DNA from 4 places in the Staphylococcus condimenti genome. Region 4 is predicted to be linked to each of the others. Evidence: riboswitches for the same ligand, from Rfam matches in the RefSeq annotation. Region 4 holds a riboswitch; each other region holds the start of a gene.
The links. A riboswitch is a leader RNA that binds a small molecule or an ion and turns the genes downstream of it on or off. The one in region 4 is predicted to bind S-adenosylmethionine.

Region 1 (7,912 bases), 480 kb from region 4:
CGCGCATTCAGTTTCGAAACAACTGAATTTATTTTAGATCAACTTCCTTGCTGGCTAACTTATACAAATGATAAAACACACCAAGTAATTGATGATAACTTGCATTTATCTGCAATGTATTCAGGTATGATTAAAGGTACAGGCCCTCGTTATTGCCCTTCAATTGAAGATAAATATGTACGTTTCAACGATAAACCACGTCACCAATTGTTCTTAGAACCAGAAGGTCGCGATACTAATGAAGTTTATGTTCAAGGCCTCTCTACAAGCTTGCCTGAACACGTACAACGTGAAATGCTTCAAACGATTGAAGGTCTAGAAAAAGCAGACATGATGCGTGCAGGTTATGCCATTGAATATGATGCGATTGTACCAACGCAATTATGGCCGACTTTAGAAACTAAGAAAATTAAAAACTTATACACAGCGGGTCAAATCAATGGTACATCAGGTTATGAAGAAGCAGCTGGTCAAGGTATTATGGCTGGTATTAATGCTGCCGGCAGAGTGCTTGGTACTGGTGAAAAAGTATTAAGTCGTTCAGATGCTTACATCGGTGTACTTATCGATGATCTTGTAACAAAAGGTACAAACGAACCTTACCGTTTATTAACTTCTCGTGCAGAATACCGTTTATTATTACGTCACGATAATGCTGATTTACGTTTAACTGATTTAGGTCATGAATTAGGTATGATTTCTGATGAACGTTATGCACGTTTCAACGAAAAACGTGATCAAATCGAAGCGGAAATCAATCGTCTTACTAATATTCGTATTAAACCAAACGAACATACACAAGAAGTAATTAAATCACGTAATGGTTCACCGCTTAAAGACGGTATCTTAGCTATCGAATTATTACGCCGTCCTGAAATGGATTACCAAGCTATTTTAGATATTTTAGAAGAAGACCATCAAATTCCAGCAGATGTGGAAGAACAAGTGGAAATTCAAACAAAATATGAAGGCTATATCAATAAATCATTGCAACAAGTTGAAAAAGTAAAACGCATGGAACAGAAAAAAATCCCGCATGATTTGGACTATAGTAAAATTGACAGCTTAGCAAGTGAAGCAAGAGAAAAATTGGCTGAAGTTAAACCGTTGAACATTGCACAAGCTTCACGTATCTCAGGTGTTAACCCTGCAGATATTTCAATTTTACTTGTATATTTAGAACAAGGTAAACTTGAAAGGGTGAAATAGATGAGTGTTGAGTGGCTGGCTGAAAAGCTTCAAGAACATGATATAACATTAAATGATAAACAAAAGCAGCAGTTTCAAACTTACTATGAAATGCTTGTAGAGTGGAATGAAAAGATGAACTTAACAAGTATTACTGATGAAGAAGGCGTTTATTTAAAGCACTTTTATGATTCAATCACAGCAGCATTTTATATTGATATGAATCAGGAATTGAGTATTTGTGATGTCGGCGCAGGTGCCGGCTTCCCAAGTATTCCTTTGAAAATTGTATTTCCACAATTAAAGGTGACGATTGTAGATTCATTAAACAAACGTATTCAATTCTTAAATCATCTTGCTGATGCATTAGATCTGCGCGGAGTCAGTTTTGTTCATGAACGTGCAGAGAACTTCGGCAATACCAGAGGAGACAACCGGGAGTCTTATGACATCGTAACAGCACGAGCTGTAGCGCGCCTTTCAGTATTAAGCGAGTTATGTCTGCCTTTAGTGAAAACAGGCGGCCACTTTATCGCGATGAAATCTTCTAAAGGTGAAGAAGAATTAGAAGAAGCTCGATTTGGTATTGGTGTGTTCGGTGGAAGAGTAGAAGCGGTTGAAACATTTGAATTGCCTGGTGATGCAGGAGAACGTCAAATGATTATTATTGAAAAACGCAGTAAAACACCGAAAAAGTACCCGCGAAAAGCAGGTACACCTAATAAATCTCCTTTACTAAAATAGAAATAAATATTAGTATATAAGTATATTTAGAGGGAGAGAATGGACAATGAAAAAGCCTTTTTCTAAACTTTTCGGTTTAACAAATAAAGACGAAGATATCACAGGCTATACAGAAGAAGAACGTAATAATAATGTTGAATCCATTCAAATTGAGCGCATTGTACCGAATCGATATCAGCCAAGACAAGTTTTTGATCAAAATAAAATTAATGAACTTGCTGAATCCATTCAAGAACATGGACTGCTTCAACCCATTGTCGTGCGTCCGATTGAAGAAGGTATGTTTGAAATCATTGCAGGAGAACGTCGTTTCCGAGCATTGAATGCTAATCAAATGGCATATGCGGATGTTATCATTCGTGAAATGACAGATGAGGAAACTGCTGTTGTAGCATTGATTGAAAATATTCAACGTGAAAATTTATCAGCTGTTGAAGAAGCTGAAGCGTATCAAAAGTTATTAGAACTTGGAGATACAACGCAAAGCGAATTAGCACAAAGTGTCGGAAAAAGCCAAAGTTTTATTGCTAATAAATTACGCTTATTGAAACTTGCTCCTAAAGTAAAGCAGAAACTTTCTGAAGGAAAGATAACAGAACGCCACGCTAGAGCATTACTCAGCTTAACTTTCGAACAACAAGAAGAAATGGTTCAAACGATTATCGATCAGCATTTGAATGTTAAACAAACAGAAGCAAGAGTGAAAACACTGGTTGGTCCTGAAAAGGTAAAAGCCAAACCATTCCAATTTGCTAAAGATCTAACAAATGCACGCGAAACACTTCAAAGCAGCTTAGATAAAATAGAACAAAGCGGTATCCATGTAGAACAAAAAGAACGTGATCATGATGATTACTTAGAAATAAAAATAAGAGTTTATAAACGTTAAAAGTCATTCGCTATTGTGCGAGTGACTTTTTTTAAATTGTTTTAAAAAACTTAAATAGAAGTATACAATATGTCCACCCCTTTATATATAATAAGAGTGTATGTTAATTAAACAAAAAGGGAGAAAAAGGACAAACATGAAAATCAAACACTTATTTTCTGCTACAGCAGCACTTACTATTTTATTAGCAGGTTGCGGTTCACAAGAAAAATCAGACAACGATACTAAGCATGAAGAAAAGACTAAAAAAGACGATAATCAAAAAACTGAGAAAAAAGAATCAAATTCAAATTCAACATCAAACTCAACTAGCAAAAATCAATCTAATGAAAATTCTGAATCGAAAAAAGAATCAAACTCAAATGTTAAACCTGTAAGTCAACTTACGCCTCAAGAAAAAGTCGCTTTGGCATTATATGCACCTAAATCAGCTGAATTTACAGTCACTCCTAGTGAGTTGCTGAATCATAGTTATGTTCATAAAGGGAACGGAGGAGACACTCAACGTTCAATTCAACAACTTTCTTTACCTAAAGCTAGTCCAGATATGATTCCAAATGCACCTTCAAATATGAAGTTTTACGCTACTCCATATGATTCAAGAGGGCCTTTTGCTTTAGTGGTTGGTATCAGTGATACACAAGTATTGATTTCAGGCACACAAGGGATTAACCCGTATCAACATCTAGTAAATATGGGCGGATTATATGATGTTAAAGATCTTTATAACCAATATAAAGATAAAAATTTCCAACAAGTAGCAAATCTTATAACTTTTACAGAATCATCTGAACCTGCACCAAAAGAAAGTGACTCAAGTAATGACAGCGAAAGTGAAAGCAATTCTTCAGATTCTGGAGAAAAAGTAACACGTGCTAATGTGATTGATAAAGTAGAGGATTATGAAGGCCATAATTTAGATACAAGCACTTATACGTACAAAGAGCCTGAACAAAAGAGTGATGGAAGCTGGGGCTTCTCATTTGTGGATAAATCAGGCAATCTTGCAGGATCATATATTGTTCATTCAGATGGATCAGTAGAAAAATTTGATGCTAAAGGCCAACCTGAATAGGAGGACAACAACAGATGAAATTGAAGTATTTGTTTGCTGCTTCTGCAACTTTAACCCTCTTACTTTCAGGATGCGGACATAGTGACAATAAATCATCAGACAGCAAAGAAGACACTAAACAAGAAGCACAGCATAAAGAAAACAAAACTTCTGAAAAGCAAACCGATAAAGAAGGGTTTTCAGAAAAGAATAGCGAAAATGACAATTCCGGATCAGAGAAAACATCTGATAATATCAAAAGCTTTAATCAACTCACTAACAAAGAAAAGATTGCTTTAGCAATGTTTGCAGTGGGACATTCAAAGTATGCAGAAACAACCGTTTCCGCAGAAGAATTATTAAACCATAGTTATGAGAAATGGGATAGTATGAACAAGGTACAAGAATCAATCCAAAATATTAAATTCCAAAGAACATTTGACGGGCAAGTACCAGGACAGCCTTCTAATATGGATGTTTATGAGTCATATGAATCAAAAGGCAACTATCTTACGATGATGGCTATGACAGATTCACAAATCATTATTATGCCTGAAAAAGGAACAAATACGTATCAACAATTATTGGATTACGGTGCAATCTATAACCTTAAAGACTTGTATGAAAAATATAAGGATAATCCAAACTTTTCTAAAGTGGTAAATATGATTTCGATTAGTGAAACACCTGAAGTAGGAACAAGCAGCAAGTCTGCTTCTTCTTCTGAAAGCAACACAAAAGAGAGCACAAGTTCAGGCGGTACAGTAACACGTGCTAATGTGATTGATAAAGTGGAAGACTACGAGGGTCATAAATTAGATACAAGCACTTATACGTATAAAGAACCTGAACAATTAGAAGATGGCAAGTGGGGCTTTTCATTTGTAGATAAGTCTGGCAACCTTGCAGGTTCTTATATCGTTAATTCAGATGGGTCGGTAGAAAAATTCGATGCTAAAGGCCAACCTGAATAATATTTATAAAACTCTGCAGTTTATTTGCTGCGGAGTTTTTTTATAGGTCAGTCCTATAATTGAAAAATGTCAGAATTTTTAGTACAATGAAAGGCGTTAATTACATTAATCAAACTTATCAAGAGAAGCAGAGGGAATTGGCCCTATGAAGCTTCAGCAACAGAAGGTTATTTAGACTGACCTCACTGTGCTTCATCCAACAAGTACAACTTGAAAGATAGGTGCATATACATAGTCAGCTATATGTTGCTTATACAGTGACATATAGCTTTTTTTGAAACAAGTATGATGTATCTATCAAAACAAAGGGGGACTATGAATGGTAATGTCAAGAAGGTTAGCGAAGATACCAGATAGTTATTTTGGAAAAACAATGGGAAGAAAGATTGAACATGGACCGCTTCCTCTCATCAACATGGCAGTAGGTATTCCGGATGGGGAAACGCCTAAAGGAATTGTCGATGAATTTGCAGATGCTTTGCGTGTTCCTGAAAACCAGAAATATGGAGCGTTCCATGGAAAAGAAACATTCAAACAAGCGATTGTCGATTTTTATCAACGTCAATATGGCGTTGAATTAGATAAAGATGATGAAGTATGTATTTTATACGGTACTAAAAATGGTCTGGTAGGCTTACCGAACTGTATTGTAAATCCAGAAGATTATGTGTTGCTGCCTGACCCTGGATATACGGATTATCTGGCGGGCGTTTTATTTGCAGATGCGCATCCCTATGCATTAGAGTTAGAACCTCCGAATTACCAGCCGGATTGGGATAAAGTGCCTGAGGATATCTTGAAACAAACGAAGCTTATCTATTTAACTTATCCGAATAACCCGACAGGCTCTACAGTAACACAAGGAGTGTTCGATGAAGCGATTCAAAAATTCAAAGGAACACAAACTAAAATCGTACATGATTTTGCCTATGCTGCCTTTGGATTTGACCATAAAAATCCGAGCATTTTGCAATCAAAAGATGGAAAGGATGTAGCGATAGAAGTCTACTCACTGTCTAAAGGATATAATATGTCAGGTTATCGTGTCGGATTTGCGGTAGGGAATAAAGATGTTATTCAAGCATTGAAGAAATACCATACACATCACCACGCTGGCATGTTCGGTGCATTACAAGATGCGGCTACTTTTGCTTTAAATAATTATGATGATTTTTTAGAACAACAAAGTGAAGTGTTCAGAAAACGTCGAGATCGCTTGACTGCTATTTTAGATGAAGGTGCTATTCCATATGAACCTATGACAGGCGGTATATTCTTATGGTTAAAGACACCTGAAGGTTATACTGGAGAACAATTTGTGGAATTCCTATTACAAGATCGGTCTATATTAGTTGCGCCAGGTATTCCATTTGGCGATAATGGCAATCATTATGTACGTGTTTCTCTTGCATTAGATGATGAACAATTAGATGAAGCAGCGAAGCGGTTAAAATCACTTAGCACTATGTATAAAAAATAACTGTAAATTAATACCAAACAGTTTAGGCGGTTTAGCCACATATTATAATTATAAGAAGTTACAAAAGGTGCTATTATATAGGTGTAATAAAAAACACTCAGACGTCCTGGTAAAGAAGACTGAGTGTAAAAATGTTAGGCGTATGGTCTGAGCCATATTCTACCTTAGGCTTATTGAAATAGTCGATTATGTTCTCAGCATAATCGGCTATTTTCATTGTCTTCTTTAACAATAAATAAGCAGCGACTGTTAAAGTCACTGTGCAAACTACTTTGAAAGTTACAAAAACACAACGAAAAAATGAGAGGCGAGACAACAAAAGTTGTTTCATCTCTCATTTTTTTTACTACATATAAATTTTAGAAATAATCTTCAAAAAAATAGAACACTGGATTTACGGCTACAACACACACGGGGTGGTGGGAGGTGCTGCCGTATATCCAGTGTCTTCTTTTTATAATTAGTAAAAGGAGTTAGGTTATTGCCGTTTATCGGGAAGTGGCAATAAATGAAATTCAGTATATATCCTTATCGGGTGAAGATATATACCAGATAATGAAAAGAATGTTCTTAATCGGGTTTAAGAACAATGGCGATTCATGCCCCAATTCCTGTGGACCCAGGGCATGTAGCCGATATGTTTATTTTAATCATTTCACTCATAATGGCTGCAGTTAATGGATGATCGCTTGTCCATTACTGCTTTTCTGGAGTGATTGCAAATGCACGGACAGGGAACCCAGGTGCATCTGCAGGTTTAGGGCTGATTGTATAAATCACTGCCCCTCTTTCAGGGAGTTGATCAAGATTTGTTAATAATTCGATTTGGAACGTATCTTGGCCTAATACATAACGCTCTCCGATTAAGTCGCCGTGTTTTGCGACATCCACAGAAGCATCTGTATCAAAAGTTTCATGTCCTACTGATTTAACACCGCGTTCTTCAAGTAAGAATTGTAATGCATCTAATGCCCATCCAGGAGCATGAGGATTGCCCTCAGCATCTTTATTCTCAAATTGTTCAACGTTCGGCCAGCGTTTTGACCAATCACTGCGGAACGCAACGAAGGAATCGGGTTCAATGCGGCCGTGCTGGTCTTCCCACTCTAATAAATCTTGACGTGTAAGACGAAAGTCAGGATTTTCCGCTACTTCTTTAGAATAATCAAGCACGATAAGGGGCAATACGAGTTCTTTTAAATCGAGCTCATGTAAATAACGTTTATGTTCTACAAAGTGGATAGGTGCATCAATATGTGTGCCATATTGTGTCGCAACACTCCATCTTTGAACGAAAAACCCATCTTCAGGTACTGTACTGATCGTATCGATATATGCTTCTTCTAATGCGCTGAAATGTGGACTCTTTGAATCAAATGTATGCGTCAAATCGACCCATTTATTTTCTTTCAAAGTTTTCAGCTGATCCCATAAAGGATAACTCATCATAAACACCTCGCTGCTGCTGCATTGTTGTTTTTGTTAAAAATAATAAATACTTAAAAGATTGATTTTTAAGAGATAAATCGGCGGGATATATCTCATATTATTGAGTTTAGCAGCATGATTAGGGGAAGGAGAGA
Region 2 (7,912 bases), 120 kb from region 4:
CCTTCTGTAATAAATGAAGCACCCATTACAAAGTTAGGAACGATTGAACCGCGTTGCGCTTTTGTAAATTTACGTTTAAATATAATCATCGCTAAAGCAATTGCGATTGGCGGAACCATACCACCAACCATTGCTGCTGTAATTGGCGCAGCATTACCTTCTGTTAAAGCAGCTGTTGCAAATACATATGCAGCTTTGTTGAAAGGTCCACCCATATCAATGGCCATCATCGCACCGATAACAAGACCTAAAAGCATAATGTTAGTTCCTGATAAACTGTTTAATCCATTTAATAATAAATGATTAATCCAAGATGCTGGCGGGTTGAATACATATATCATAAGCAAACCAGTAATTGTTACAGATAATACTGGATAGATTAATGTAGGTTTTAAACCTTCCAATGATTGTGGCATGCGACGTGTCATCGCTTTAATGCCTTCAGTTAAATAACCTGCTAAGAAACCAGCGATAATACCACCGATAAATCCTGAGTCACCGCTAATCGCTAACATACCACCAACTAAACCTGCTGCCATACCTGGTTTATCTGCGATACTACGTGCGATGAATGCAGCAAGGATTGGAATAATCAATGCAAAGGCACTGTTTTTACCTATATTCCAAAGTTGCTCGGCAAAAGCATTATAATCTGAAGATTTCGGATCAAATGAGTTAGTACCGAACATAAATGCAATTGCCATTAAAATACCACCGGCAATAACAAGTGGTAACATATTAGAAACACCGTTCATTAAATGTTTATAAATTGTTTTACCAACACTTTGTTTTTCAGTTTTACCACCTGCAGCACCTTGAGCACCTTTACTATGTCCTTCTTTCGCTCTAAAAGGTGTACGATCAGTAGCTAGTGCTAAATCAATAAGTTCACCTGGACGTTTAATCCCGTCTGCTACTGGAACTTGAACCACATTTTTACCATCAAAACGATCTGTTTCAACATGTACATCCGCAGCAACAATAATTCCTTCAGCTTTTTCGATATCTTCTGAAGTTAAACGATTTTTAATACCGCTTGAACCGTTTGTTTCAACTTTCATTTTGACGCCCATTTTTTTAGCTTGTTTCAGTAATGCATCTTTTGCCATATACGTGTGAGCAATACCTGTAGGACAAGCTGTTACACCTAATACATATGGTTCATTGTCTGCTGTTTCTTTGTTATCTGCAGCTGGGTCTACAGATGCTTCTTCATCTTCATCCGGCGCTTCATCATCTGCTTTATCAATAATTGCTAAAACCTCTTCTGGTGTTTCAGCATGCAGTAATGCTTCTCTCACATTATCATCCATTAAAATACCTGACAATTTTGCTAAAGCATCCAAATGCGTTTGAGCTCCGCCTTCAGGCGCTGCTATCATGAAGAATAAATGTGCGGGTTGCCCGTCCAAACTTTGATAGTCTACACCTTCTTTAGATTTCCCAAATGCAATTGCTGGTTTCTTTACAGCTGCTACTTTCGCATGCGGAATCGCTATTCCTTCTCCGATTCCTGTTGTACTTTGACCTTCTCTTGCAAAAATCGCCTCTTTAAACGCTGCTTTATCGCTTAAAATACCTGCTTGATCTAATTGATCAACAAGTGTATCTATGACACCGTCTTTAGTCGTTGCATCAATATCCATTGCGATAGTATCGCGTGTTAACAATTCAGTTATTCTCATTCATTGTCACTCCTTTTCCAAATCCGCCAAAACAATTTTTTCTTTTACCGCTTCAATCATTTCTTTTTCCGCTAAATCATCACTAAATGCTGTTGCAGTTCCTGAAGCTACTGCATTTCGAAATGCTTCTTCAACACTCATGCCCTTTTCTAATCCAGCAATCATACCAGCTACCGTACTGTCTCCTGACCCAACAGTATTCACTACATCACCTTTTGGAACTTCAGCTTTTAATTGATGCGTCTCATCAATATAAATTGCACCATCGCCACCAAGTGATACAATCACTGCATGCGCACCTTTCGCTAAAATTTCTTTTCCGAAACGTACAACATCTGCGTCTGAATTAATTTCAGTATCAAACATGACTTCTAATTCATCTTTATTCGGTTTGATAAAGAACGGATGATAAGGAAGTACTGCTTCTACTAAATGTTTTTCTGCATCCACAACCAATTTCGCGCCCGTTTCTTTTGTAATCTGAGCAATTTGTTCATAAGCATCGTCCGGGATACTTTTTGGTACGCTTCCCGCAACCACCACTGTATCTTCTGGTGTAGTAAGTTTTATTTGAGAAAGTAAAGCTTGGAAAGCATCTTCAGAAATTGTTGGTCCATTCGCATTGATTTCTGTTTCATTACCTGATTTAAGCTTAACGTTGATACGCGTATCTTCATCTACTTCAATAAACCCAGTTGGAATTTCTGCTTTTTCTAATGCATCTTTAATGAATTTTCCTGGAAAACCGCCGATAAATCCTAATGCAGTTGAAGTTGTACCATGTGTTTGAAGTACACGTGATACATTAATTCCTTTACCGCCTGCAAATTTATAAGTGGCAGCTGCTCGATTCAAACCACCAGTGTTAAACCCATCAACTTTCATTACATAATCAATAGATGGATTAAATGTTACTGTATAGATCATGATTGTCCTCCTTTTATTACAAATCGATTGCGATATGCTTTAATATCTTGACGTTGAAGTGCTTTTTCAGATGTTAAAAGCAAAGCATGTTTATTTTGCGGTATTTGAACATCAGCAAAATATGTATGCGCGAATTTGGATGAATCAATTAATATATAAATCTGTGCACCAGATTTCATCGCCGTTTCTTTTACATAAGCTTCTTGCTCATCAGGTGTGGTCAATCCTTTTTCTAAATCAACACCATTCATGCCGATAAACACTTTGTCGAAATGATACCTTTTTATAGTTTCGATTGCTTTTGGTCCTACTGCAGCAAGTGTGTTAGCTTTCACATCTCCGCCGACAATGATTGTTTTAAATCCTTTTTGCAATAATGCTTCAACATGCGTTAAGCCATTAGTTACAACAACTATATTCTCTGCAGTGATATACTCAACCATTTCATATGTTGAAGATCCTGCATCAATATAGATACAATCATTATCTTCTATTTTCATGGCCGCAATTTTAGCAATTTCTCTTTTTTCTTGCGTATTGCGTACTTGCTTCTCAGATAATTTCGGCTCATTAAGAGACGTTGTTTTCAAAGTTGCACCGCCATGCACACGTTGCAATTTACCTTGCTGCTGTAACTTAGACAAATCGCGCCGAATAGTAGAAGCGCTGCATCCAGTCATTTTAATAAGCTCTTGCAAAGTGAGAAATTCTTTTTCTTTTAATAAGTTAATGATGACTTCAAATCGTTTCTCAGTAATCATATCGCCACCTCATTTCTATTTTATTATAATGTTTCCGCTTACAAATTTCAACCAAAAACTTTCATTTTCATTCAAAAACAATCATTTTGTGACAAATAAAAGAAGATGAACTTTTGTCCATCTTCCTTAGTTAACATGATGATTTGCTACATCTGCTATTTTTGCCTTTGTCACCTTAGCTAAGTCTTCAACATTTACTTCCATTTGAACACCACGATGTCCTGCACTGACAAAGATGGTCTTCTGCTGCTCAGCAGACGCATCAATTACAGTAGGATATAAATGTTTCATGCCTACAGGTGAACAACCGCCTCTTATATATCCTGTTACTTTAGTAAGCTCTGATAGAGGTAATAGATGCAGCTTCTTTTCACCAACCGCTTGAGCTGCATGTTTCATATTTAAGTTACCTTCAACAGGAATAACAAACACATAAGGATCATGGTTATTATTAATAAAAAGAAGCGTTTTAAACACCTGCTCTGAAGAGGCGCCTATCAATTCAGCGACTTCTTTCCCCTCTAAATGTTCTTTTCCTAGTTTAAAGGTGCGCACTTCGTAATCAACACCTTCATTTTCAAGTATACGCATTGCATTCGTTTTCTTCTGTTTCATGTCATTCACCTCACAATTCAAATATAGCATTTTAAATCCATTAAAAGGAACTTATAGTACTATATTAAAATTTTAGACAAAAAAACAAGGCGCCTGACATTATGTAAACATTCGCACTTAGCGAAGTCTTGTGTCATGGGCACCTTGTGACGAAAGGTCTTCAAATAAATAGTGACTCATTTTCAAGTTGACAGATGTAAGTGAGATTACAAATGTCTTGTCTGCATTTTGTTTTTCAGTATGTTGCTTACTTTCTGAATGTGTCTGATGATTGATGTTATTTCCTGCAACCGCACTATAAGTCGGCGGCGTTCCACTATCTTTTGTATCGCTTGAAGAAACTTGTTCCCCTTGCATAAACGTTGAAACGCTATTTTGGAACTTAGCAAGTTCTGATTCATTAGATACTAAGACAAGTAGAAATACCAGACAACAAGTCAGAATGCCAGCATAAATCCATAAAATAACTGTTTTCATTCTACTTCCCTCATAGTTCTATCATTGTGTTTACAATATTAACACAGAAACTATGCCAAATCTTTATGTGGTATGCTATTTAAACCAAATGTAATATACGTAATAAATGTAACACAAACGATACTTTTGAAATGGTGACATACCTTTTTTATGTAACTGTTTTCATCGTTGTTATTCAAGCGCTTTGTTCAAAATAAAATACGTACTTCACAACTATCAAAGTAAAGTACGTAATTTTCCCTAGTTTTTTAATTCTTTTATGTTACAAACATTCAACAAAACTTACAAGCTTGTTGCTTATGATATATTTTCAATCTCCTTATGCGCTTGTTCTACAGCTTCTTTAATAAATGTATGTGCATCTTTAAGCTGCTGAAGCTCGTCAGGGTGCAATGAAATTGGCAAACGTTTTGCGATACCATTCTTATCAATTAAAGATAATAAGCTGAGCGCTCCACCTGTTAATCCATATTCTCCGTTTACAGAGGCACTGACAGGTTCAATTGTATGTTCATCTAATAAAATTGCTTGTGCCAACTGAACAGCTGATCTTGAAATAGCAGAATTGGTCCAGCCTTTCTTCTTGAATACTTCAAAGGCCACTTCATCTATGCGTTTTGAAACTGCTTTTTTATCTATCGGTGTACTTTTGGTTAATGTTTCAAATTCAGACAATTCAATACCAGCAATACGAACTCGACTCCAAATCGGTACTGCATGGGATCCATGTTCACCTAATACAAATGCTTCAACACTCTTAGGATCCACATTGTAATGATCTGCAATTAAAGTACGAAAACGCGACGACTCTAAATTTGTTCCAGTTCCAATGACTTTATGTGCTGGGTAACCCGCTTCTTGTGCAATCAATGTCATAGCATCTACTGGATTCGAAATCAAAATAATGGCTGCTTCTTGATTAACCTCAGATAATTGTTGAAAAACTGAATGTACGATTAAACTATTCGCACGCGTCAATAACGTTCTATCTGCCATCTCTGGCGTAGAAGGCGCGCTTGCCGATACGATTACGATATCTGCATCTGATAAATCTTGATAGTTACCACTATAAATATCGACATGGTGTGTATGTCCCAACCCTTGTAAATGACGATGATCCAGAGCCTCACCTTTCGCCAAATCTTCATTCGTATCTATCAAAACTATTTCTGAAAAGATTCCTAAATATTGTGCGTCCGTTAATACTTGACTGCCTACACGTCCTGTCCCGATAATTCCTAATTTTGTCATTTGATTACCTCCAAGTTGTCAGTTATTTTGCTTCATATGGAACTACATCTTTTCCATATTTTTTCTCAATGAAGTTTTTCATATCTTTAGATTGCAAGACTTTAATTAATTCTTGGAATTTTTATCGTTTTTATGACCCTCTTTTACTGCGAGAATATTCGCGAACGGCGATGATTTATCTTCCATAACAATCGCATCTTTAGAAGGTTTCAAACCATTGTCCATTGCGTAATTAGAGTTCATAATCACAGCTGCACCTTCTCCGCTTTTATAAGTTTTCGGTAAGAATTCTGCACCTTGTTGATTATTAAATTTCAGGTGTTTTTTATTTTCAACAATGTCATCAAATTTAGCATCTTCAATTTTGACACCTTTTTTAAGTTTCACTAAACCTTCGTTAACGAAAAATGACAAGAAGCGTCCTTCTTCGGCAGGGTTATTTGAAACATATATCGTAGAACCTTCTGGGATATCTTTAATGTCTTTATATTTTTTACTATATACACCCATTGGTGTCGTAAATACTTTGCCTACTTCTTCAATTTTGTATCCATGAGATTTTTTCTCTGCGTTTAAATAAGGTACGTGCTGGAATAAGTTAGCATCAACGTCACCTTTATCCAACAATTTATTAGGCACTTTATAATCATTGACGACTTTGATTTCTAAGTCGTACCCTTTTTTCTTCATTTCTTCTTTCGCATGCTCTAATACTTCACCGTGAGGAGCAGGAGAAGCTGCCACTGTTATTTTCTTATTCTCTGCACTATTACTTTGACCGCAAGCTGAAAGCGTAAATGCAATCACTACTAAAGTTAAGACGCTTATTAATTTTTTCATATCTATGGACACCATCCTATGTAAGAGTTCTCCAATTTAATCCACTCTTACATCACGATGAAAAAGACCTTCCCTTTAAAAAGAGAAAGTCTTAATTACTTTCTCTCATCTTTATAAGCTTTCGCTTAATGTGAATTAGCACCTTTTCGTTATACGATGGTTGCTGGGCTTCGTCGGGCACATCCCTCCGCCACTCTGGATAAGAGTTTGATTAATTGAATTATTTTTATCCTATCATTATCAATAAACACCGTCAATTAAATTTTTAATTTTTCTGAAAAATAAAAGTGAATAATAAAGCTGAAACAATCTATGTTTCAAGCCTTATTATCAACCTTTTTGAGTTTATTTTTTTCTCTAATCGTTTTCTCAACAAATATAATAAATATTCCTAATAACATGACAGCAATCGACATGTATAATGGAAATTCAAAATTAAAATCATACAAGATTCCTGCAACTAAAGGTCCAATAAAGTTACCCATGCTGGTAAAAGTCGAGTTCAACCCACCAGCCAAACCTTGTCGGTTTCCTGCAATGTTTGAAAAATAATTAGTGACTGCTGGGCGGATCATATCAAAACCGATAAATACAATAAAGCTGATAAGCATGATAGACCAATAACTATGTGCAATAATTAAAAAGAATAAGACTAAAGCTGAATAAAATAATGCGAGTTGTATGAATGTCAATTCTTTAAAGTATTTCATAAATTTATCAAATAAAAAGATTTGGAAAACAGCACCTAAAATTCCGCCTCCAGTGATTGAAATTGAAATATCTTTAGGTGTATAGTGCGCTTTATCTGCTGTATAAAGCGGGAATAATGTTTCAAACGCTGATAGACCAAAAGCTAATACAAAAGTAATAATCACTGGTGTGATAAAAGCTTTAACATTGATTTTAGCCAATTCTTGCGGTTCAAAGTGAGTAAAACCATCTGTTGTTTGACGTTTTGCACCATGTATAAAAAAGATCGAACAAATGAAAGCTGCAATACCTAAAGTTCCTGCAAAATAGAACGGTAAACGGTGTGAAAACTCTGCCATAAAACCGCCAAGTCCGGGGCCTAATATGAATCCTGAGTTAATAATGGCTGACATATATCCGAAGTTCTTCGCTTTATCTTTAGCAGGAGAAATATCCGCAATCATTCCAGTAACCCCCGGCATTACCATACCTGCACTGAAACCGCCGATAATTCTTGAAATAATTAATAAAGTATAATTGCTGCTCATTGCAAAAATAAATTCCGAAACGGAAAAAAGAACGAGCCCAATACAAATAATTAATTTTTTACCTAATTTATCTGCTAAGTTACCACCAAATGGCGAAATAACCATTTGGGCCAATGCA
Region 3 (7,912 bases), 590 kb from region 4:
GCTCAGCTTTTATGACTTTATTATGGTACGTACCTTGAAATTGAAAATATCAGCAGGGAAGATATTCAGAATCAGCTATATCATTAATGCGCTGAACTCCATTATTGGTTTTGGGGGTTTCATTGGTGCAGGCATGCGTTTGGCCATTTATAAAAATTACACTAAAGATACCAAAACACTGATGCATTATATATCATTAGTTTTATTATCTATGCTGACAGGATTAAGTTTTTTATCTATTCTTGTTGTAACGCATATCTTTAATGCCTCGCATCTTCTAGATAAATATCAGATTGTACATATCATGATGTATATCGTGGCCTTATTCTTGCCGGCCTTTATTATTTTCACAATTAAGAAACCCGTGCAAAAAAATCATCGTTTAACAGGTGTCTATTTAACACTGGTTTCTGCAGTTGAATGGATTGCAGCAAGTACTGTCTTGTACTTCTCATTACGTGTTGTGCATTTAGAGGTACCTTATACATCTGTAATTGGTATCTTTATTATTGCTGCAATTGCAGGTCTGATCAGTTTTATTCCAGGTGGATTCGGTGCCTTTGATGTCGTGATTTTAGTAGGACTGAAATATTTAGGGTTACCTGAAGAAAAAATAGTTTTAGGCCTCTTAATGTATCGTTTTGCGTATTACTTTATTCCGCTTTTAATTTCAATGATATTATCCATTTTTGAATTCGGAACATCTGCAAGACGTTATATTGAACAATCTCGTTACTATACACCGGCTAAAGAAGTTACATCGTTTTTATTCTCATATCAAAAGTCAATGTTCTCTAAAATTCCTTCATTATCTTTAGGTTTACTCGTTGCGTTGACGAGTTTAATGTTCTTGTTGAATAACGTATCGATTATTTATGATGGATTATATGATCCTAACCATATGTTTTATTATATTATCGTAACGATTCATACGAGTGCTTGTTTAATTTTAATGTTGAATGTACGCGGTATTTTCAAACAAAGCCGACGCGCTATTTTATTTGCACTCGTTGCGATTATTTTAATATTCGGAATCACGCTCTACTTGAATACATCGATATTGTTGATGTTTTGGCTCGTTGTTTTATTTGCATTGCTGGTTTACTCATTCAATAAAACAACAATTTTAAAACGCCCATTACGTATGCGTCATATTGTAGCGATGTTTATTGTCAGTGCACTGATGCTGATTTTGAACCACTATGTCATTAAAATCGTGCTGAATGCTTTAGATGCCTATAAAATTGAGCTGGATACGTCTTTATTGCGCTATTATCTATGGATGACTGCGATTGTTATCTTTATCATCGTCGCATTTATTGTATGGTTATTTGAACAAGCTTATTCTAAAGCACGTCCAACACCGGATTTTGAGCGTTGTTCAGAAATTATCGAACAATATGGCGGCAACTATTTAAGTCACTTGATACACAGCGGAGACAAAGATGTCTTTATGGATGATTCACAAGAAGCATTTGTTATGTATCGTTATAAATCCAATACACTGGTTGTATTAGGAGATCCTATCGGTAATCCAGCACGTTTCAATCATTTATTGGAATCGATTTATGATTATGCACTTACAATGGGTTATGAAATCATCTTCTATCAAGCAAGTGATCGTTATATGCCTTTATATCACGATTTTGGTAATCAGTTCTTTAAATTAGGTGAAGAAGCGGTTATTGATCTGACTACTTTTACGACATCAGGCAAAAAACGCAGAGGTTTCAGAGCAACCTTAAATAAAATTACAGATCAAGAAATTGAATTCGAAATAGTAGAACCGCCGTTTTCAAAAGAAATGTTTGCTGAGCTTAAACATGTCAGTGATGCATGGTTGGATGGCAAAAATGAAATGCATTTTTCTGTAGGTCAGCTTACAGAAAGCTATATCTCAAAAGCACCTGTCGGTATCTTGAAAGAAAAAGACGGCCGAATTATTGCATTTTGCAGTTTAATGCCGACGCACTATAACGATTCCATTTCAATTGATTTGATCCGCTGGCTGCCGGATGTTGATTTACCGTTAATGGATGGTTTGTATCTGCATATGCTGTTATGGGGTCAAGAACATGATTATAAAGCGTTCAACATGGGCATGGCGACACTTTCTAACGTAGGCCAAACTGAATTTTCATATTTGAATGAACGTATTGCCGGTCGCATTTTTGAACATTTTAATAATTTATACCGCTTCCGAGGTTTAAGACAGTATAAAGAAAAATTCAAACCGAATTGGGAACCGAGGTACTTAGTGTATTCAAGACATAGTTCGCTTGGACAGAATATGGTCAAAGTACTTCGTGTCATCCGTTCTAAAAATTAGCAGCTTAATATTAAACCTGATTGTCTGAATAAAGGCAATCAGGTTTTTTGCTTTAGAAAGATTGACTATAATCAAGCTGCTTTATTAAAAAAGTGTGAAGCCAGGATAAATTTATTTAAATTTCAGAAAAATATGAATAGTCTGTTGACAACCGACAAGATAAGTTTTATACTCTGAATTAAATTAAATAAAACTTATCCAGAATGGTGGAGGGACTGGCCCGACGATACCAGGCAACCTATTTAAGTTAGGTGCTAATTCCAGCAGGTGAAGACCTGAAAGATAAGAGATCTTTAAGTCTATCTTTTCAGGTAGGCTATTTTTTTATGTTAAATAAGGAGGAAATGGAACATGACAAACGATTTTAAATTTGAGACATTACAATTACACGCAGGACAAGAAGTGGATTCCGCTTCAAATTCGAGAGCAGTACCAATTTACCAAACGACATCTTTTACATTTGACGACACACAGCACGCAGCAGATTTATTTGGTTTAAACGCACTGGACAATATTTATTCTCGTTTAACGAATCCTACCGTAGCAGTATTTGAAACACGTGTAGCGGAATTAGAAGGCGGTTCTGCAGGGGTAGCCGTATCTTCTGGTATGTCAGCAATTACGTATGCAGTACAAACTGTTGCTGAAGCAGGAGATCATATTGTAGCAAGCTCAACATTATATGGCGGTACATTCACATTATTCAACCATACTTTGCCAAAATACGGAATCGACGTTTCTATTGTCGACAGCAAGAATTTAGATGAAGTGAAAAATGCGATTAAAGATAATACAAAAGCTATCTACATCGAAACTATCGGTAATCCTGAAGGTAACGTAGAAGATGTAGAAGCATTAGCGGAAATTGCGCATGAAGCAGGTATTCCTTTAATCGTGGATAATACATTTGCTTCTCCCTATTTATTCAGACCGATTGAACACGGTGCGAATATTGTAGTTCATTCTGCAACTAAGTTTATCGGCGGCCATGGTACTTCTATGGGCGGGGTTGTTGTAGATGGCGGCAACTTTGACTGGAAACAAAATGATAAATTCCCTGGATTGACAGAACCGGACCCGTCTTATCATGATTTAGTATTTGCGGATGCTTTTGGTGAAGCGGCGTTAGCATTTAAAATCAGAACAACATTATTACGTGATACAGGTGCTTGTTTGTCTCCAATAAATGCTTTCTTATTACTTCAAGGTTTAGAAACATTATCTCTCAGAATGGAACGTCATGTTGAAAATGCTGAGAAAGTGGCTGAGTTCTTGAATAATCATGAAAAAGTAGAATGGGTAAAATATGCAGGTCTGCCTACAAGCGAGTATTATGATTTAAAAGAAAAATACCTTCCTAAAGGTGCATGTTCTATTTTCACTTTCGGTGTCAAAGGCGGTTATGATGCAGGTATCAAATTTATCGAGTCCTTAGAATTGTTCTCATTGCTTGCGAATGTAGGGGATGCGAAATCATTAGTGATTCATCCTGCTTCTACAACGCATGCGCAATTAACACCTGAAGAACAATTATCTGCAGGTATTACGCCTGAAACAATTCGTATTTCTGTAGGACTTGAGCATATTGATGATATCCTTAATGACTTAGAAAAAGGATTAGACGCAATTTAAAATGCTGTTTACTGAAGGAATTCCTATTCTGCCTGCATTAAAAGCGGAACATACCGCTTTTACAGATCAACGGATTAGTAAGGGGTTGAATCTGTTGATTGTTAATTTGATGCCGATTAAAGAGGATGCTGAAAGACAACTGTTACGTTTATTCGGACAAACGGATCATTCAATTAATGTTGATTTTATTTATCCTGTCACACATCAAAGCCGAACTTCTTCTAGTGAACGTGCTGCGCAGTATTATAAGGAATTTGATGATATTAAGGATCATTATTATGATGGTTTGATTATGACAGGTGCGCCTGTTGAACATCTTTCTTTTTCTGAAGTAGATTATGTTGAGGAATTGAAAGAAATCTATGATTGGTCTGATACGCATGTGAAACAGCGTATGTTTATTTGCTGGGGCGCACAGTTTGCGCTGAATTATCGATATGGGATTCAAAAAAGGATGTTCCCTGAAAAGATGACGGGCATTTATCGTTATCATATTATGCAAGAACATCCTGTATTAGAGGCGATTCCTGAATACATTATTCCGCAATCGCGCGGGTCTTATATGGATCCTTATGAGGTGATGGGGGAAGCGGATTTAGATGTGATTACGTATAGTCCTTATACGGGAATGGATTTTATCTCTAATCAAGCGCAGACGGATTTATATATCGGCGGTCATTTTGAGTATGAAGCGGATACGTTGCTGAATGAGTATGTGAGAGATAGAGAGAAGAATGGGGAAGCGGCTGCTAAACCTAAAAATTACTTCCGTGGAGACACACTTAAACCACTGCCAGCATATTGGATTCCATATGCACAGCAATTATTTCAAAATTGGACTGATATGATGGAAAAAAATAGATGGCGCCATGATGAAATTAATATTTTAGAATGATAATAGATTGTTTATAAAGAAAATATGGTAAGAGAGTCAAAAACAAGAGGCTCTCTTACCATATTTTTATATTGCTTATTGACTTTTTTGCTGCTTGATTGCTTCGCGTTGTTGTTCTTCTTCAGCAAAACGTTCAGGATTCTTTTTATAAAAGTCTTGATGATATTCTTCTGCTTCATAAAATTCAGAAACAGGTAAAATTTGAGTGGCAATCGCTTTATCTCGATCAATCGTAGATTTTAGTTCTTCAATATATTGTTCTGCAGTTTCACGTTGATCTTCGTTCGTATAGAAAATAGCAGTACGATATTGAGAACCGCGATCTTGATATTGTCCTTCTGCATCAGTAGGATCGATGACAGAGAAGAAAATTTCTAATAATTTATGATAAGAAAACAGAGCCACGTCATATTCTACTTTAACAGTTTCTAAATGGCCTGTTTCACCTTTTTTTACTTCTTCGTAAGTCGGATTTTCTACTGTGCCGCCCATGTAACCAGATGTCACTTTTTCAATGCCATCATATGAATCGAAAGGCTGGGTCATGCACCAGAAACACCCGCCTGCAAAGTATGCAGTATTGATATTCATGTTATCTATCCTTTCTTTTTCTGGGACCTTAGTACCATTTGCCTATAAAACACTTGATTTTTAAAAGAAATTTATATAACTTTAGTATGTATTAATTATATTACATAGACTGTTAATTTTGAAGATATAAGGTTGGTTAAAATGACTGAAGAAGACAAACAAAAAGAAAATTATAAAAGAAGTAACAACAATCCACCTCCACCTCGCAAAAAAAGAGTGAAGAAAAAGATACGCAAATTGCCTTTTATTTTACTTGGTGTACTTATTATTTTTATAGCGTTTATTGTTTATGCTGTTTCAGGGTACAAAAGTGGTATCGATTACGCGAAAAAACATAATTCAAATATGAAAGTTCAAAAATTTAACGGTCCTGTTAAAAATGATGGAAAAATTTCAATTCTGCTCTTAGGTGCTGACAAGTCTGACGGCGGTAAATCTCGTACAGATTCAATTATGGTTGCACAGTATGATTATATTCATAAAAAAATGAAAATAGTATCTGTGATGCGTGATACCTACGCTAAAATACCCGGCTATAGAGATTATAAAATTAATGCAGCTTATTCATTAGGCGGACCTGAATTATTACGTAAGGCATTGGTAGAAAATTATGGTATTGATCCAGAGTACTATGCGGTAATTGATTTTAAAGGTTTTGAAAAAATGATTGATGAATTAGCACCCAAAGGTGTGCCTATTGATGTAGAAAAAGATATGTCTGAATTAATCGGTGTTTCATTGAAAAAAGGTCATCATAACTTAAATGGTAAAGAATTACTTGGTTATGCACGTTTCCGTCATGACGCAGAAGGTGACTTCGGGCGAGTGCGCAGACAGCAACAAGTAATCCAAGCACTTAAACAAGAGATGACAAAACCAGGTGCAATATTTAAATTGCCAAAAGTAGCAGGTATTTTAAGAGGTTATCTAAATACTGATATTCCAGATTCTGCCTTGATGCAAACAGGTATTAATTTTGGTATCAGAGGAGATAAGGATGTTCAGACACTAACTGTTCCGATAAAAGGAACATACCAAGATATCCAGACTGCTGAAAGCGGCAGCGCATTAGAAGTAGATAAACCGAAGAACAAAAAAGCGATTCAAGAATTTTTAAATGATAACTCTAAAAAGGGTAATCAGCAAAGTAAAAAATAATTAAAAAGCCTGAGAAGTTAAGTTCAAAACTTAATTTCTCAGGCTTTCTTTTTTAAGTATTATTGATCTGATTTTCTTACGCCGCCCACACCATAATGAGTAGGTTTCATTTCTTCTAATACAACGCTGATAGCATTGCGGTCTGCTTTAGTTGTTCTTTCTACAGCATCTGTTACTTCTTTTACTAAATCTTTTAATTGTTCATCAGAACGACCTTCGATTAATTTGATATTCACGAGTGGCATGTGAATTCCTCCTTTTGTTTAGTTCATAGTTATTATAGCACTTTTAAATTAGAATATTCAAAATTTGAACTGCAACCAAAAACAGAACATTTGTTCTCAAAAATGTTGAACAAGAACGTTTGTTCGTATATAATGAAATTATCAAGTTGCGGGGGCGATAATATGTATGATTATCATTTGTTAGAGGACAGAGATATATTGTGTATTGATCAAAAAAGTTTCTTTGCAAGTGTTTCGTGTATATCTAAAGGGCTCGATCCCATGAAAACAAAATTGGCAGTTGTTGCAGATACCAAACGTCAAGGTTCTGTTGTATTAGCAGCAACCCCGCCATTAAAAGAAATTGGTATTAAAACAGGTTCAAGGTTGTTTGAAATACCGCATCGTAATGATATTTACATTATTAATCCAAGTATGCGCAAATATTTAGATGTATCAATTATGATTTCTAAAATCGCTTTACAATATGTTCCTCCAGAGGATTTGCATCAATATAGTATTGATGAGTTTTTTATGGATGTGACAGACAGTTATCATCGGTTCAGCAGTACACTTCATTCTTTTTGTATCAAACTCATGAAAGAAATTTATGATAAAACACAAATTTATTGTACTGTAGGTATCGGTTCTAACATGTTGCTGAGCAAGTTGGCAATGGATATTGAGGCAAAACATCAGCCTAATCGTATTGCTGAATGGTGCTACCAAGATGTTCCTGAAAAATTATGGAATATAAAACCGCTTAATAAATTTTGGGGTATTAATAAACGAACAGAAAAGAAATTAAACAAGCGCGGTATTTTTACTATTGGAGATTTAGCACATTATCCTTATCGATATCTTAAAAGAGATTTTGGAATAAAAGGTATCGATATGCATCTGCATGCACACGGAATAGATCAAAGTAAAATCCGAGAAAAATATAAGACTACTAACCCTTCTATATGTAAAAGCCAGATTTTGATGCGAGATTATGAATACAACGATGCCAAAGTTGTAATGCAAGAATTAATAGAGGATGCAGCAATGCGGGTTCGAATACGCAAAATGCGTGCGCGTACA
Region 4 (7,912 bases):
ATTAATAATCACTTGTCGTGCAAAATAATAGCTGACAGGATTTCAATGAATAATTTTCTGGGAAATCTTCGTGTTGAAGAAGAGTGCAGATAAGAAGGCTGAAACAGCTTTATCGTAAGACAACTACTAAAAGCCTGAAGCAGCCCCTTTTCTCATTCTCTCCTGCCTAGCTTATCTTTATTATTTTGCTACTTTTAATTCAATAACTTCACGTAATTGACGTTTAACGTCTTCGATTGGTAATTCTCTAACTACTGGATCTAAGAATCCGTGAATAACTAATCGTTCTGCTTCTTGTTGAGAAATTCCTCGACTCATCAAGTAGTAAAGTTGCTCCTCATCAACACGGCCAACAGAAGCTGCGTGTCCTGCTTCAACATCATCTTCATCAATTAAAAGAATTGGGTTTGCATCCCCACGTGCTTTTTCAGAAAGCATTAAGACACGAGATTCTTGGTTCGCTACAGATTTAGAACCGCCATGTTTGATATAACCAATACCATTAAAGATAATTGTTGCACTATCTTCTACAACACCATGTTTTAAGATGTAGCCATCTGTTTCAACACCATATTGTACGATTTTAGATGTGATATTTGATTTTTGAGAACCTGTTCCTACAGCTACTGATTTTAATTCACTTGTAGAACGATCACCAATCAAGTTTGTTGTATTATCAATAATTTGATTACCTTCATTCATTAATCCAAGTGCCCAGTTGATTGAAGCGTCTGCTTCAGTTACACCACGACGGATAATATGGCCAGTGAATCCTTTATCTAAATAGTCTACTGCACCATACGTGATATTTGAGTTTGCCCCTGCGATTACTTCTGAGACAATATTCACTTGACTACCTTCTCCGCTTACATCAGAAAGATAATTTTCTACGTAAGTTACTTCAGCACTTTGTTCAGTCGCAATAATAACATGATTGAAGAAACTTGCATTTTCATCATCATGTAATACGACATATTGAATTGGATTTTCTACTACAACATTTTTTGGTACATAAACGAATATGCCACCGTTAATCAATGCTGTGTGTAATGCAGTTAAACGATGTTCGTCTACAGTTACTGCATCTTGCATCAAATATTTTTGTACTAAGTCGCCGTGATTAACTAAAGCTTCTGCTAAGCCTTCGATAATTACGCCATCTTTTTGTGCTGATTCAGAAACACGAGAAAAAGCTAATGTGTTGTTGTGTTGGATAATCAAGTTTTCTGATTTTTCCACATCGATAACTTTTTCGATTGAATCAGGTACATCATTAATATCTTTATATTTATCAGAAGTAGTTTCTAATTGTTTAAATGAGTCAAAATCCCATTTATCGATTTTTGTTTTATCTGGTTTTGGCATTTCCAAAGTTTCAGTAAGTTTCAATGCTTCTTTACGTAAATCTGTCATCCAAGAAGGTTCATTGTGGGCTTGTGAATATTCAACAAGTTCTGCTTCAGAAATGTTCAAAGTTTCAGTCGTCATAACTTCATTTCCTCCTAACGATACTTATAACATTTAATCAGTTGTCTTATCAGTTTGCATTATAATTATGCTTCGCTGAATTCTTCTTTAACCCATTCGTAACCTTCGTTTTCAAGACGTTGTGCTAATTCTTCTCCGCCTGTTTTAACGATTTTGCCGTTATACATAACGTGTACGAAATCTGGAGTGATGTAGTTTAATAAACGTTGGTAGTGCGTAATAATTAATGAACCGAACTCATCTCCGCGCATTTCATTAATACCTTTAGATACAACTTTCAATGCGTCGATATCTAACCCAGAGTCAATTTCATCAAGAATTGCAAATTTAGGTTGCAACATCATTAATTGTAAAATTTCATTACGTTTTTTCTCACCGCCAGAGAATCCTTCGTTAAGATAACGTTGCGCCATATTTGGATCCATATCCAAAAATTCCATTTCTTTATCTAGTTTCTTAATAAATTGCATTAAGTTAATTTCTTTACCTTCTTCACGTTTAGCATTGATTGCAGAACGCATGAAGTCAGCATTTGTTACACCAGTAATTTCTGATGGGTATTGCATAGCTAAGAATAAACCAGCTTTTGCACGTTCATCTACTTCTAATTCTAAAACGTTTACACCGTCAAGTAATACTTCGCCTTGTGTAACTGTATATGCAGGATGACCCATGATAGCAGCTGATAATGTAGATTTACCAGTACCGTTCGGTCCCATAACTGCATGAATTTCTCCAGTATTAATTGTTAAATTAACACCTTTTAAGATTTCTTTATCCTCAATAGACACGTGTAAGTCTTTAATCTCCAATGTTGATGGCATTAAAAGTCCCTCCGTAAACATAAATAGTATTTCATATACTAGTTTATAATAATTTTAATCTGTAGTCAAAACCGCACTACATTGGTACACTTATAAATTATAACGCAATTGAACCCTATAATAAACCTTTTGAGCACCTAAATTAAAAGAATTCTAATATAGTAATCACTATTAAATCTATATTTTATCGTGATTTAATTCACTAAAATAGTTCTTTTTGATTCTCATTTTCTCACGTCAAATTATCATTACCAATATTTTTGTCACAATAATAATATTGACAATTTCTCTCAACCTAATCATTCTTCTTTTGACAACTAAAGAAAAACTCCTCCAACCTAATAGGTCAGAGGAGTATAAAATTCACAAAATTATTTGGCAGGGATTACTGCACCGTCATATTTTTTATTAATATAATCTTTGATTTCTTTAGATTGTAACACTTTGATTAAAGCTTTGATTTTTTTCTCATTTTGATCGCCATCTTTAACAGCTACTAAGTTTGCATAAGGATTATCTTTTGGTTTTTCAAGCGCGATTGAATCCTTTTTAGGACTTAAGTGTTGTTCGATTGCGAAGTTAGAGTTGATGATAGCTGCATCAACATCTTGGTTTTGATAAATTTTCGGTAAGTATTCTGCAGATTGTTTGTTATTGAATTTGATATCTTTTTTATTTTCTACAATATCACTGAATTTAGCGTCTTGAATTTTAACACCTTTTTTCAATTTGATTAAACCTTCATCTACGAAGAATTTCAAGAAACGTCCTTCTTCAGCTGGGTTGTTTGATACATATACTGTAGCGCCTTTTGGAAGGTCTTTTAAGCTTTTATATTTTTTAGAGTAAACACCCATCGGTTCTAATTCAACATTTCCTACAGATACAAGTTTATAACCTTTACTTTTCTTTTCAGTATTTAGGTATGGTGTATGTTGGAAGAAGTTAGCATCCAATTCACCATTATCTACTAATTTATTTGGTGTAGTGTAGTCATTGATTGTTTTAATTTTTAAGTCATAACCTTCTTTTTTCAAGATTGGTTTTGCTTTTTCTAAAATTTCAGCATGTGGAGCTGGTGATGCACCTACTGTAATGGTTTTCGAATTTCCACTGCTTTCTTTGTCTTTGTTGCCGCAAGCTGCCAAAGCTGCTGTTAATACTAAAATTGCCAAAATGCTAATAATTTTTTTCATTTGCTTTACCCCTTTTAAAATAAATATTAACGCTTGTCTATTTTATTTGTAGCCCAGTCACCCGCAAATTGGATGATGAACACGAATACTAAAATTAAAATTGTAGAAACTAAAATAACGTCATTTTGGTTTCTTGTGAATCCTGTTAAATATGCTAAGTTACCTAAACCACCTGCACCAATTACACCGGCAACTGCAGTTGAACCAACTAAAGCAATAGCTGTCACTGTTATACCTGAAATCAATGCTGGACGTGCTTCTGGAATTAATACTTTTCTGATAATTGTCCAAGTATTAGCTCCCATTGAACGCGCCGCTTCAATTACACCTTTGTTAATCTCTTTAAAAGCAATTTCGACCAGACGCGCATAGAAAGGAGCAGCTCCAATCACCAATGCTGGCAATGCTCCAGTCGGTCCACTAATTGTACCGAGAATCAAACTCGTAAATGGAATTAACAATAAGATTAAAATGATGAACGGAATCGCTCTGAATAAGTTAACTATAAATGAAACAATTTGATAGAAAATCTTAGCTGCTGGTGATGTACTCTTAGCCGTCAAGAATAACAACACGCCTAATATCAATCCGATAACAAAAGCAAACACTGTCGAAACAGCAGTCATGTATAACGTTTCAATAGAAGCTTGCCATACTTGATCCCATTGCACGTTAGGCATCGTTATCATTTCTTGCAATATATCACTGAATGACTTATCCATGACGTACCACCTCCACGTTCACATTATGACCTTCCAGTTCATTTTTGAACTCCTCGAAATATTCAGTTTTCAATCCTGCAATATGTACAATCAAGAAACCAATAGGTCCATTTTTAGAATGACGAATATTCGCTTCTAAGATATTCACATCTAAATTATATTTTTGAGTAATAAAGGATACGATAGGTTCTGTTGTTTCTTCTCCTGCAAAATTAAATCTAAGAATATAACCGTCTTGCGATTCTGGAATCAATTCCTCAATCGACTCATCAAACTCATCATTTAAGCCTTCTTTAACGAAACGCTTAGTTACCTGATGTTGAGGATTTTCAAATACTTCTTTGACATTTCCGCGCTCAATCACACGTCCATTTTCCATAACGGCAACTTCATCGCAGATTTGTCTAATAACGTTCATTTCATGTGTAATAATCACAATTGTTAAATCTTGTTCTTTTCTTATTTTCAAAAGCAACTCTAAAATTTCATCAGTTGTTTGCGGGTCTAACGCACTTGTTGCTTCATCGCACAGCAAGACTTTAGGATCATTTGCTAACGCTCTCGCAATACCGACCCTTTGTTTTTGACCCCCTGACAATTCAGAAGGATAAGCTTTTTCCCGTCCGCTTAGACCTACTAATTGAACAAGTTCTTTTGCTCTTCTTACAGCGTCACGACGGTTATACCCTGCAATTTCCAATGGAAATGTAATATTGTCCAACACGGTTCTTGACCATAATAAATTAAAATGTTGGAAGATCATGCTGACTTTTTGACGTTTTTTTCTTAATTGGGCTTTAGAAAGCTTACCTAGTTCTTCACCGTCTATAATCACTTCACCTGAAGTTGGTTCTTCTAAATAATTTAAGATTCTGACAAGCGTACTTTTACCAGCGCCTGAAAACCCTATAACGCCGTAAATAGTACCTTCTGCCACATCTAAATCGACATGATCAACAGCTAGTACATCTTGATGCTTCGTCTTATACCGTTTGACGATTTGTTTTAGTTGAATCACCCTATACTCCCCTTTCCTTGCTTACACTACCAAATTAAAAATGCTTTCTCTTATTGCTGCTTGTAGCAATAAGAGAAAGCAATTTAAAATTTCTTTCTCTCATCTTCAAAAGCAGTTCAACTTTTTGTGAATTGGCACCATTTCTATATAAAGACGGTTGCCGGGTTTCGCAGGGCACATCCCTCCACCTCTCTTGATAAGAGACAACACTATTTAATTGATTTTTATCCTACCACTTCACTCAGTGATAGTCAATAACTATTTTAAATTTTCTAATAAATATGGAACAGACTGAAATGCATAAATACGCTTTATTTCTTCATCTTTTGACATCACCAATAGAACAGGAACCGATTGAATTTGATATTGCTCGCTAAAATCCGCATGAAAATTCAAATCAGCTTTTGTAATAGGCAACTGTAAAATTTCATTCGCAATATCTAACATACGTTCTGAAACCTTACAAGTTCCGCACATAGGAGTATATCCAAAAATAAGATGTTTATCTTTATCGAAATTTTGCGTAATATCTGTCCGTTCTTCTTTACTCGTACTCATCTATAAACTAATCCTTTCACAGGAGCTTCTTCTTTTACTTCAAATCCGTATTTTCTAAGCACTCTGGCAAGATAAGGTCTAGGACAGCGTGCTACTTCGCAGTATGTTTTATCTACAAAGATGTGCTCGCTTTCTGAAAGATAGTGTTTAAACCATTGTCGGATGCGATTACCTTCTTTATCAGCATCCACAAGGATAAAGACTGGGCGTTCATATAGAGATTCAATCATATCATCCAACTTATCAATCCCCATTGTCCCGTGTGTACACATGATTTGAACAGGCTCATTTATCACCTCTTGAACACGCTTTTTATCTGTCTTACCTTCAACAACGATTACTTTATCTAACAATGCCATATTCACTACACTCCAATACTCTCGTGATATCATTGCATAATACTTGCAAACGTGGTGCTTAAGTTAAGAAATACGTATCGATATTTAGTTTTACTCACAAATTGATAATTTTATTTTAACGCAGACACTTATCGCTTTGCATGAAACTTGTTTATGTTTCACATACTATGTAGAAGTTGTTAAGTGTCTGCACTTTACCGATATAGTTAGTTATAACCAAAACAGCGAAAAAAATAACCCCAAAATACAAAGTATCCTGGAGTTGACTGCTCAATATAAATTATTCACCAATCATTTCTTTATATTGATCAGCTGATAATAAGTCATCTAATTGGCTTTCATCATTTAATTTCACTTTCACCATCCAAGCTTTTTCGTATGGTGATTCATTAACGAATTCAGGGCTGTCTTCTAATTCTTCATTAATTTCTACAACAGAACCTGATACAGGTGCATATAATTCAGATACAGTTTTAACTGATTCTACGCTACCGAAAGATTCGCCTTCTTCAATATCGTCTTCTGTTTCTGGTAATTCTACGAATACGATATCGCCAAGTTCTCCTTGCGCATATTCAGTGATACCGATTGTTACTGTATCGCCCTCAACTTTTACCCATTCATGTTCTTTTGAATATTTTAATTCCTCTGGCACTGCCACACGAATCCCCTCCTATAAAATAAATGAATACATTTCAATGATGCCATATGAAGCCTTTTCATTCAACTATTTATAGACATCTTTTAATTTTTTATATTTTTTGGTTAATTTAATTATGCAAATTTCCGGCGTAGTAGTTACTCTGAAAAAACAAGACCTAATTCACCCAAGTTTCTTTGTACTCTTTTTCGTTGAAACCAAGTGTAATTTTGTCACCTGAAACTGCTAGCGGACGTTTAACCAACATTCCGTCTGAAGCCAATAAATCCAGCTTTTCGTCGTCTGATAAATCATTCAAACGATCTTTAAGACCTAATTCACGGTATTTACCTCCGCGTTTATTGAATAATTTATCAATCTCAACGCCTGTCTTATCAATAATGTCTTGTAATTCTCTTTTATTGGGATTAAGCTCCACAATGTCGATTGGTTCATAGCTTACACCATATTCATCTAAAAATTTGGCAGCTTTCTTACATGTTGTACAATTTTGATACTGATAAAATCTAATCACAAATATTGACCTCCTTTAACTTTGTTTATAATATACCAAATTATCATTTAAAACGCTTTAATTTATAGGTTAAATTTTTTTTAGATTTGCTAAACATTAGTTATAATACAGATATGATGATTTAATTAAAGGAGAGTATGAATGATGGAAGCTATTAAAACACGAGAAGATTTCGATAAAATTATTCAAAGTGCAGAACCTGTGATTATTAAATTCGAAGCAGGTTGGTGTCCTGACTGCCGTGCTATGGATATGTGGATTGACCCTATTGTCAAAAAATACGATAAGTACAAATGGTATTCAGTTAACCGTGATGAACTTGAAGAAGTAGCACAAGAAAATGAAGTAATGGGTATCCCTAGCTTATTAGTTTTCCAATACGGAGACAAACTTGCACATTTACATTCTGCAAATGCTAAATCTCCTGAACAAGTAGAATCTTTCTTAAGTGAAACATTCAACAAATAAATATAAGTAGTAAAACGGGCTGCGATTCAATAGAAATCGCAGCCCGTTTTTCATTTAATATTCTGAAATAAAGTTTTCAGTGTGACGTGGTTTTTTCGGAGGAA

Region 1: it holds a riboswitch for S-adenosylmethionine, as region 4 does, so the genes downstream of both, A4G25_RS07775 (aminotransferase class I/II-fold pyridoxal phosphate-dependent enzyme) here and A4G25_RS05385 (methionine ABC transporter ATP-binding protein) in region 4, are expected to answer to the same signal.
Region 2: it holds a riboswitch for S-adenosylmethionine, as region 4 does, so the genes downstream of both, A4G25_RS05970 (MetQ/NlpA family ABC transporter substrate-binding protein) here and A4G25_RS05385 (methionine ABC transporter ATP-binding protein) in region 4, are expected to answer to the same signal.
Region 3: it holds a riboswitch for S-adenosylmethionine, as region 4 does, so the genes downstream of both, A4G25_RS02455 (O-acetylhomoserine aminocarboxypropyltransferase/cysteine synthase family protein) here and A4G25_RS05385 (methionine ABC transporter ATP-binding protein) in region 4, are expected to answer to the same signal.

What each region holds. Positions count from the first base shown of each region.
Region 1 covers NZ_CP015114.1:1,543,429-1,551,340, reverse strand. The annotation lists gene mnmG (tRNA uridine-5-carboxymethylaminomethyl(34) synthesis enzyme MnmG) at 1-1,209, shown strand, start outside; gene rsmG (16S rRNA (guanine(527)-N(7))-methyltransferase RsmG) at 1,210-1,932, shown strand; gene noc (nucleoid occlusion protein) at 1,979-2,821, shown strand; gene A4G25_RS07785 (hypothetical protein) at 2,958-3,896, shown strand; gene A4G25_RS07780 (hypothetical protein) at 3,911-4,849, shown strand; SAM riboswitch class I at 4,962-5,073, shown strand; gene A4G25_RS07775 (aminotransferase class I/II-fold pyridoxal phosphate-dependent enzyme) at 5,169-6,329, shown strand; gene A4G25_RS07770 (cyclase family protein) at 7,026-7,778, opposite strand.
Region 2 covers NZ_CP015114.1:1,176,409-1,184,320, forward strand. The annotation lists gene A4G25_RS05940 (PTS fructose transporter subunit IIABC) at 1-1,685, opposite strand, end outside; gene pfkB (1-phosphofructokinase) at 1,692-2,612, opposite strand; gene A4G25_RS05950 (DeoR/GlpR family DNA-binding transcription regulator) at 2,609-3,373, opposite strand; gene ybaK (Cys-tRNA(Pro) deacylase) at 3,500-3,988, opposite strand; gene A4G25_RS05960 (hypothetical protein) at 4,106-4,465, opposite strand; gene A4G25_RS05965 (lactate/malate family dehydrogenase) at 4,763-5,716, opposite strand; partial or broken gene A4G25_RS05970 (MetQ/NlpA family ABC transporter substrate-binding protein) at 5,739-6,556, opposite strand; SAM riboswitch class I at 6,659-6,762, opposite strand; gene norA (multidrug efflux MFS transporter NorA) at 6,874-7,912, opposite strand, start outside.
Region 3 covers NZ_CP015114.1:469,554-477,465, reverse strand. The annotation lists gene mprF (bifunctional lysylphosphatidylglycerol flippase/synthetase MprF) at 1-2,329, shown strand, start outside; SAM riboswitch class I at 2,521-2,618, shown strand; gene A4G25_RS02455 (O-acetylhomoserine aminocarboxypropyltransferase/cysteine synthase family protein) at 2,681-3,961, shown strand; gene A4G25_RS02450 (homoserine O-acetyltransferase/O-succinyltransferase family protein) at 3,963-4,856, shown strand; gene msrA (peptide-methionine (S)-S-oxide reductase MsrA) at 4,932-5,447, opposite strand; gene A4G25_RS02440 (LCP family protein) at 5,589-6,605, shown strand; gene A4G25_RS02435 (2-hydroxymuconate tautomerase) at 6,665-6,850, opposite strand; gene A4G25_RS02430 (Y-family DNA polymerase) at 7,013-7,912, shown strand, end outside.
Region 4 covers NZ_CP015114.1:1,060,346-1,068,257, forward strand. The annotation lists gene sufD (Fe-S cluster assembly protein SufD) at 181-1,488, opposite strand; gene sufC (Fe-S cluster assembly ATPase SufC) at 1,554-2,312, opposite strand; gene A4G25_RS05375 (MetQ/NlpA family ABC transporter substrate-binding protein) at 2,684-3,508, opposite strand; gene A4G25_RS05380 (methionine ABC transporter permease) at 3,535-4,230, opposite strand; gene A4G25_RS05385 (methionine ABC transporter ATP-binding protein) at 4,223-5,248, opposite strand; SAM riboswitch class I at 5,345-5,451, opposite strand; gene A4G25_RS05390 (thioredoxin family protein) at 5,507-5,806, opposite strand; gene A4G25_RS05395 (toprim domain-containing protein) at 5,803-6,165, opposite strand; gene gcvH (glycine cleavage system protein GcvH) at 6,446-6,826, opposite strand; gene A4G25_RS05405 (arsenate reductase family protein) at 6,984-7,340, opposite strand; gene A4G25_RS05410 (thioredoxin family protein) at 7,485-7,808, shown strand; gene A4G25_RS05415 (nitroreductase family protein) at 7,863-7,912, opposite strand, start outside.